2 linked regions of the Magnetospirillum sp. XM-1 genome follow. The protein of the gene in region 2 interacts with the protein of the main gene of each other region in a pairwise test. Links are inferred from orthologs where the notes say so. Each region holds a gene or a part of one and is shown on either strand. Other genes may lie near its edges. The genes, in order: ndk and XM1_RS19065.

What was found.
Region 1: the proteins of XM1_RS19065 (region 2) and ndk interact in binary tests that used the Escherichia coli proteins (3 or more experiments, as listed by UniProt). The link is inferred for Magnetospirillum sp. XM-1 from one-to-one orthologs.

Annotation. Positions count from the first base shown.
Region 1 is NZ_LN997848.1:4,458,662-4,461,829, reverse strand. What follows is about bases 188-3,042. They hold ndk (nucleoside-diphosphate kinase), read right to left. Parts: upstream 1,899-3,042; coding sequence 1,476-1,898; downstream 188-1,475. Other genes in these bases: XM1_RS20385 (ABC-F family ATP-binding cassette domain-containing protein), read left to right, coding at 2,083-3,042; XM1_RS20395 (helix-turn-helix domain-containing protein), read right to left, coding at 793-1,257; XM1_RS20400 (sensor domain-containing diguanylate cyclase), read left to right, coding at 188-764. Outside these bases: more of XM1_RS20400, read left to right, coding at 1-187; more of XM1_RS20385, read left to right, coding at 3,043-3,168. UniProt on the Escherichia coli protein: Major role in the synthesis of nucleoside triphosphates other than ATP. The ATP gamma phosphate is transferred to the NDP beta phosphate via a ping-pong mechanism, using a phosphorylated active-site intermediate.
Region 2 is NZ_LN997848.1:4,113,814-4,117,084, reverse strand. The notes cover bases 4-2,961. They hold XM1_RS19065 (5-formyltetrahydrofolate cyclo-ligase), read left to right. Parts: upstream 4-1,167; coding sequence 1,168-1,755; downstream 1,756-2,961. Other genes in these bases: XM1_RS19055 (phospholipid-binding protein MlaC), read left to right, coding at 2,588-2,961; XM1_RS19060 (TIGR00282 family metallophosphoesterase), read left to right, coding at 1,752-2,570; XM1_RS19075 (cell division protein ZapA), read left to right, coding at 651-977; XM1_RS19080 (hypothetical protein), read left to right, coding at 409-645; XM1_RS19085 (DUF3124 domain-containing protein), read right to left, coding at 4-273. Also shown: more of XM1_RS19085, read right to left, coding at 1-3; more of XM1_RS19055, read left to right, coding at 2,962-3,196. UniProt on the Escherichia coli protein: Involved in the removal of 5-formyltetrahydrofolate.

The sequences.
Region 1 (3,168 bases), 340 kb from region 2 along the record:
CCGATCATCCGGCGTTGCACCGGTGGGGGCGTGAGGGCGTGCCGTATCTGCGGAACTCGACCATCCTGGCCGACGACGACCTGGCGCTGACCATCCTGGCCCCGGTGCCGCTGGTGGCCACCGTCGCCGCCGACCGTCTGGCGCTGTTCGGGCTGTCGGGATCGTTGGGGGCGCTGGTCATCATCCTGGCCGGGGCGGCCACCTATCATTGGCTCAACCGCGAGCGGAGCCGGCGCAACCGCATCACCCGCGAGCGGATCGAGTACATGGCGACCCACGACGCTCTTACCGGCCTGTTCAGCCGCAGCGTGCTGGATCAGTTCATCGCCCACGGCATCGCCGGAGCCAAGCGGTCGGGGCGGGGGCTGGCGGTGCTGTTCATCGATCTCGACCAGTTCAAGGAGATCAACGACACCCAAGGCCACGAAGTGGGCGACATGATCCTGAAGGAGGCGGCGCGGCGCCTGCGCGGCGCGGTCCGGGGGGCCGATGTGGTCATCCGCCAGGGGGGCGACGAATTCATCGTCCTGCTGTTCGACCTGCCGCAGCCCGACGACGCCGGCAACGTGGCGGACAAGATTCTCGCCGCCCTGAACCGGCCCTACACCATCACCGATCCGCCGCAGCACCTGTCGGCCAGCATCGGCATCGCCTCGTTCCCCGATCATGGGGAAACGCCGTCCATGCTGCTGCGGCACGCGGACATGGCCATGTACGGGGCCAAGGCGGCCGGACGCGGCGGCTATCGGTATTACGGGGCGTGACGGCGAAGCCCGTGCCGTCACCGCGTCCTCAATCCTGGCGCCGGCTTCCCGTGTGGATCGCCAGGGCACGGGCCAGTTCGTAGACCCGCTTGCGCACATTGGGGTCGCCGATGCGGTAATAGGTGCGGACCAGGTCGAGGGTCTCGCGCTTGTTCATGGGATCGATCCGCTGTTCCGGCGGTTCCTCCGTGGCGTGGGCCATGTGCCGGGGGCTGGCGGCCATCACCTCGTAGGGCATCTCGTCGTAGAAATACTCCACCGGCACTTCCAGGGCGCGGGCCAGGTCGAACAGGCGCGAGGCCCCGATGCGGTTGGCGCCGCGCTCGTATTTCTGAATCTGCTGGAAGGTCAGGCCCAGCGCATCGCCCAGGTCTTCCTGGCTGAGGCCGAGCAGGGTGCGGCGCAAGCGCAGGCGGCTGCCCACATGCACATCGATGGGGTTGGGATGTCCCCCCGGCGTCCGTCCCCGGGTTGATTGACGTGTGACTTGCATTGCATGCATCCGCTGAGGTTGTAATTCCTCTATTTGGGACCGTGCATACAAGTCGCGCAAGTGGCAAAATTATCTAAAAATGCCAAAGAGCAGATTATGAAATAATATTATTCCCGCAATTGTATGCAATGCGCGCAACCTTGGGGATAAAATAAGCCCCCGGGAAGGATCCCTCCCGGGGGCTCGTCTTGCCGGATCGGCGCGTCAGGCTGAACGAATCAGCCGACGATCTCGCAGCCGGAGAAGAAGAAGGCGATCTCGATGGCGGCGTTCTCGGCCGAATCCGAACCATGCACCGAATTGGCTTCCACCGATTCGGCGAAGTCGGCGCGGATGGTGCCCGGCGCGGCGTTGGCCGGGTTGGTGGCGCCCATGATCTCGCGGTTGCGGGCGACGGCGCCTTCACCTTCCAGGACCTGCACGACCACCGGGCCGGAGATCATGAAATCGACCAGTTCGCCGAAGAACGAGCGCTCGGCGTGGACCGAGTAGAACTGACCGGCCTGGGCCTTGGTCAGCTGCACGCGCTTCTGAGCGACGATGCGCAGGCCGGCTTCCTCGAAGCGGGCATTGATCTTGCCGGTGAGGTTGCGGCGGGTGGCGTCGGGCTTGATGATCGACAGGGTACGTTCGGTAGCCATTGGTGAATTCCTTTCGGCGGTTGCTCGCGCCGCGCCGGGGTCGGGTTTGGGCGGCCGCGCACGTCCCCGGGCGGCCGGGCGCATCCGGGGACGGCGGGTTATAACTCCAAAGAATGAGGAGAGCAACGGTCTCAAGAAAGCGCGCCTTTGCCGCACGCGCGCGGGCGTGCTATTTCACGCACCCATGCTGCACATCAACGACCTTACCTTCCGCTACGGCGGCCGGACCATCTTCGAGACCGCCACGGTTCATATCCCGGCCGGGGCGCGGGTCGGCCTGGTGGGCCGCAACGGCACGGGCAAGACCACCCTGTTCAAGCTGATCGCCGGCGACCTTCATCCCGATTCGGGTGAAATCTCCTTACGCCCGCGCGCCCGCCTCGGCCGTCTGGCCCAGGAAGCGCCCGAGGGCGACATCAGCCTGATCGACTGCGTGCTGGCCGCCGATACCGAGCGTACCGCCTTGTTCGAGGAGGCGGAAACCTGCCATGACGGCCACCGTATCGCCGAGATCCACGAGCGGCTGGTGGCCATCGACGCCCATTCCGCCCCGGCGCGGGCCGCCGCCATCCTGTCGGGCCTGGGCTTCGACGCGGAGGCGCAGCAAAGGCCGGTGTCTGATTTCTCGGGCGGCTGGCGCATGCGCGTGGCGCTGGCGGCCTCGCTGTTCACGGTTCCCGACCTGCTTTTGCTGGACGAGCCCACCAACCACCTGGATCTGGAGGCGACCTTGTGGCTGCAAAGCCATCTGGCCGCCTATCCCGGCACCCTGGTGGTGATCAGCCACGACCGCGAGCTGCTGAACGAGGTGGCCAACCGCATCGTCCATCTGGAAGGTGCGAAGCTGAACGTCTATGGCGGCAATTACGACCGCTTCGAGGCGACGCGGCGCGCCCGCATGGAGCTGCAGGCCAAGGCCTACACCAAGCAGATGGAGCAGCGGCGCAAGATCCAGTCGTTCATCGACCGCTTCAAGGCCAAGGCCACCAAGGCGGCCCAGGCGCAAAGCCGCGTCAAGATGCTCGAGCGCATGGAGATGGTGGTCCCGGTGGTCGAGGACCGCGCCATGTCCTTCGACTTCCCCGACCCCGAGCCGCTGTCGCCCCCCATCGTCGCCATCGACAAGGGAATCGCCGGGTATGGCGACAAGGTGGTGCTGCGCGGCCTCGACATCCGCATCGACATGGACGACCGCATCGCGCTGCTGGGCGCCAACGGTAACGGCAAGTCGACGCTCGCCAAGATCCTGTCGGGCCGCCTCGACCTGCTC
Region 2 (3,271 bases):
GTATTCGCGCAGCAGCTTGCCGTCGGTGTCGTAATAGCGCGCCGAGGTGACGGTGATGGAATGGGCGAGGTCGGTGTTGCGCAGGCTGAGCATGGACGACAGCAGCAGCTCCGAGGGCTTGCCCCGTCCGTCCAGGTTGCCGTGCGAGATGTGGGAGTAGACCGGGACGTAGAGGACCTGGCCCTTGGACAGGGCCATGGGCTGTTCCGCCGAGGCCCCCTGGGGGCAGAGGATCGCTGCGGCGAGCAGGGCGGCCTTGAGGGCGGAGCGCATGGGTCTGATCCTTCGCGGATTTCGTCGGCCGGACAAGGGTATCCTGCGCTTTGCCGGCGATCAACCCGGCCTTTGTTGACTCGGGTGCCCTTCGGCCATACCTTCGGTTTCGATGCCAGAACGTGGGGATGGATCGTGGAACAGCGTCAGGGGCAGAGCTTGCAACGCACCGAAGAGGCCATGCGCCGCCTGGGGGCCGCCATCGACCGTCTTGAATCCGCGTCGGCCCGGGTGGGCGCCGGCGACCTGCTGCTGGCGGGCGAGTTGCGCGGAGCCCGCGAAGACTACGCCCGGCTGGAGGAAACCACCCGCGTGGTCTCGACCCGGCTGGACGCCGCCATCGACCGCCTGCGCGACCTGCTGGAGGAGTAAGCGCCGTGGCTGTCGTCAACGTCACCATCAACGGCCGGGTCTATGACATCGCCTGCGACGATTCCCAGGTGGCCCGGGTTCATGTCCTGGGGCGCGAGGTGGACGCCCGCGCCCAGCATCTGCTGTCCTCGGTGGGCTCGGTCAGCGATTCCCGCCTGCTGGTCATGGTCGGCCTGCTGCTGGCCGACGAACTGGCCGAGGCCCGCGAGGAGCTGTCCAAGATCGGCGGCGAGGTGGGCGCGGCGGCCGAGGGCGACACCAAGCTGGCCGGGCTGATCGACTCGCTGACCCGGCGCATCGAGGCCATTGCGATGCGCCTCGAAAGAGCCTAGCTTCAGCAACGGAGCGGTCTGCTGCGCGGTGCGTCAGGCAGCCAATGTCCCTGGGGCCAATAACTTCCTCTCGGGGGCTGTCCCTGTCGGAGCCCTGGTTCCGGTATATGGCCACCCACCTGCGTAAGCAGGCCACGGAGGACTTGCATGGCCAACGGCCGAGGCGGCGCCGCTCCACTTAAGCCCCGACATGACCGAAGCCATCGCCCCTTCCGCCGAAAAGACCCAGATGCGCGCCGCCGCCCGCCGAAAGCGGCGTGACGCCGCCTTGGCCCATGGTCCCGCCGCCGCCCTTGCCCTGGCCGGGCTGGCCGGGGCGCTGGGCTTGGCCCAAGGCAGCGTGGTGGCCGGCTACTGGCCGCTGGAGGGCGAGATCGACCCGTTGCCGCTGATGGAGGCCCTGGCTTCGCGGGGCCATGTCCTGGCCCTGCCGGCGGTGACCGAAACGGGCGGCATCCTGGAATTTCGCCGCTGGGCTCCCGGCGACGCCCTGGAATCCGGGCCGCACGGAACCAGCCATCCCGCCGACGCCCCGCCCGTCACCCCCGGCGCCCTGCTGGTGCCGCTGCTGGCCTTCGACAGAAGGGGGTTCCGTCTGGGCTATGGCGGCGGATACTATGACCGGACCTTGGGCGGCCTGCGCCGGGGCGGGGCGCTTGTCGCCGTCGGCCTGGCCTTCGCCGCCCAGGAGGTGGAAACCGTTCCCACCGATTCCTGGGACATCCCATTGGATCTGATAGCCACGGAGCAGGGCGTGATCGTGACGGCGGGCAAATGAGACTTCTGTACATGGGCGACGTGGTCGGGCGCTCGGGGCGAGACGCCATCGCCGGGCGCATGGCCGAGATCAAGAGCCGCCTGTCTCCGGATTTCATCGTCGTGAACGGCGAGAACGCCGCCCACGGCTTCGGCATCACGCCCAAGATCTGCGAGGATTTCTTCGCCATGGGGGTGAACGTGGTGACGCTGGGCAACCACACCTGGGACCAGCGCGAGATCATTCCCTATCTGGACGGCGAATCGCGTGTGCTGCGCCCGCTGAACTACCCCGCCGGCACGCCGGGGCACGGGGTCGGCACCTATGCCGGCCCGCGCGGGCGCAAGGTGATGGTGGTCCAGGTCATGGGCCGGCTGTTCATGGACGCGCTGGACGATCCCTTCGCCGCGCTGGAATCGGTGCTGGCCAAGGCCCGCATGGGAGCCGGCGGCGTCGACGCCATCATCGTCGACGTCCATGCCGAGGCCTCCAGCGAGAAGATGGCGCTGGGCCACCTGTCGGACGGCCGCGCCAGCCTGGTGGTGGGCAGCCATTCCCACGTTCCCACCGCCGATTGTCAGGTTCTGGTCAAGGGAACCGCCTATCAAACCGACGCCGGCATGTGCGGCGACTACGATTCGGTGATCGGCATGAAGAAGGAAGCCGCCATCTTCAAGTTCGTGCGCAAGATTCCCGGCGAGCGCCTGTCGCCCGCCGAGGGGCCGGGAACCCTGTGCGGCGTGATGGTGGAGACCGACGACCGCACCGGGCTGGCGCTGCGCGCCGCGCCGCTGCGCCTGGGTGGGCGGCTGGCCGAGTGCTGGCCCGATTGGTGATGCTGAGGGGGAAGAGGATGATGAAGGCCGTTTTTTCCGTTCTGCTGGCGGTTCTGCTGCTGGCCGTCCAGCCGGCGCGGGCCGCCGGCGGCCCCGAGGCCGAGGCGCTGGTCAAGCAGGCCGTCGCCGATGCGGCGGCCACCTTTGTCGGCGGCCCCTTCAGCCGCGAGGTCAGTCGCGAAAAGGTCAGCGCCCTGGTGACGAAATACGGCGACATCGCTTTCGAATCCGAACTGATCCTGGGCCGTTACTGGCGCAAGGCGACCGAGGCGCAGAAGGATACGTTCACCAATCTGCTGATCCCCTTCTTCGTCGCCACCTATGCCGAACTGATCGACAATTCCTCGGGTTCGACCCAGGTGGAGGTGCTGGGCAGCGAGGAGCGCCAGGACGGCGTGCTGGTCAAGGCCCGCATGATCCTGTCGCCCGAGGACAGCGTGGTTCTGTCCTTCGTCATCGTCCGCAGTCCGGCGGGACGGCTGGTGATCACCGACGTGATCGCCGAGGGGGCCGGATTGCTCACCACCATCCGGTCCGACTTCACCTCGGTGGTGCGCAATGCCGGCGGCAATCTCGACGTGCTGTTCGACGCCATGCGCAAGAAGATCGACCTCGCGGCGAAGTGAATTTAATTTTCCGCCGGGCTAACCTTTCGGGGGCCGGGGGCGAATATCTGGGGGAACCGTCCTTTCCGAAAGGAA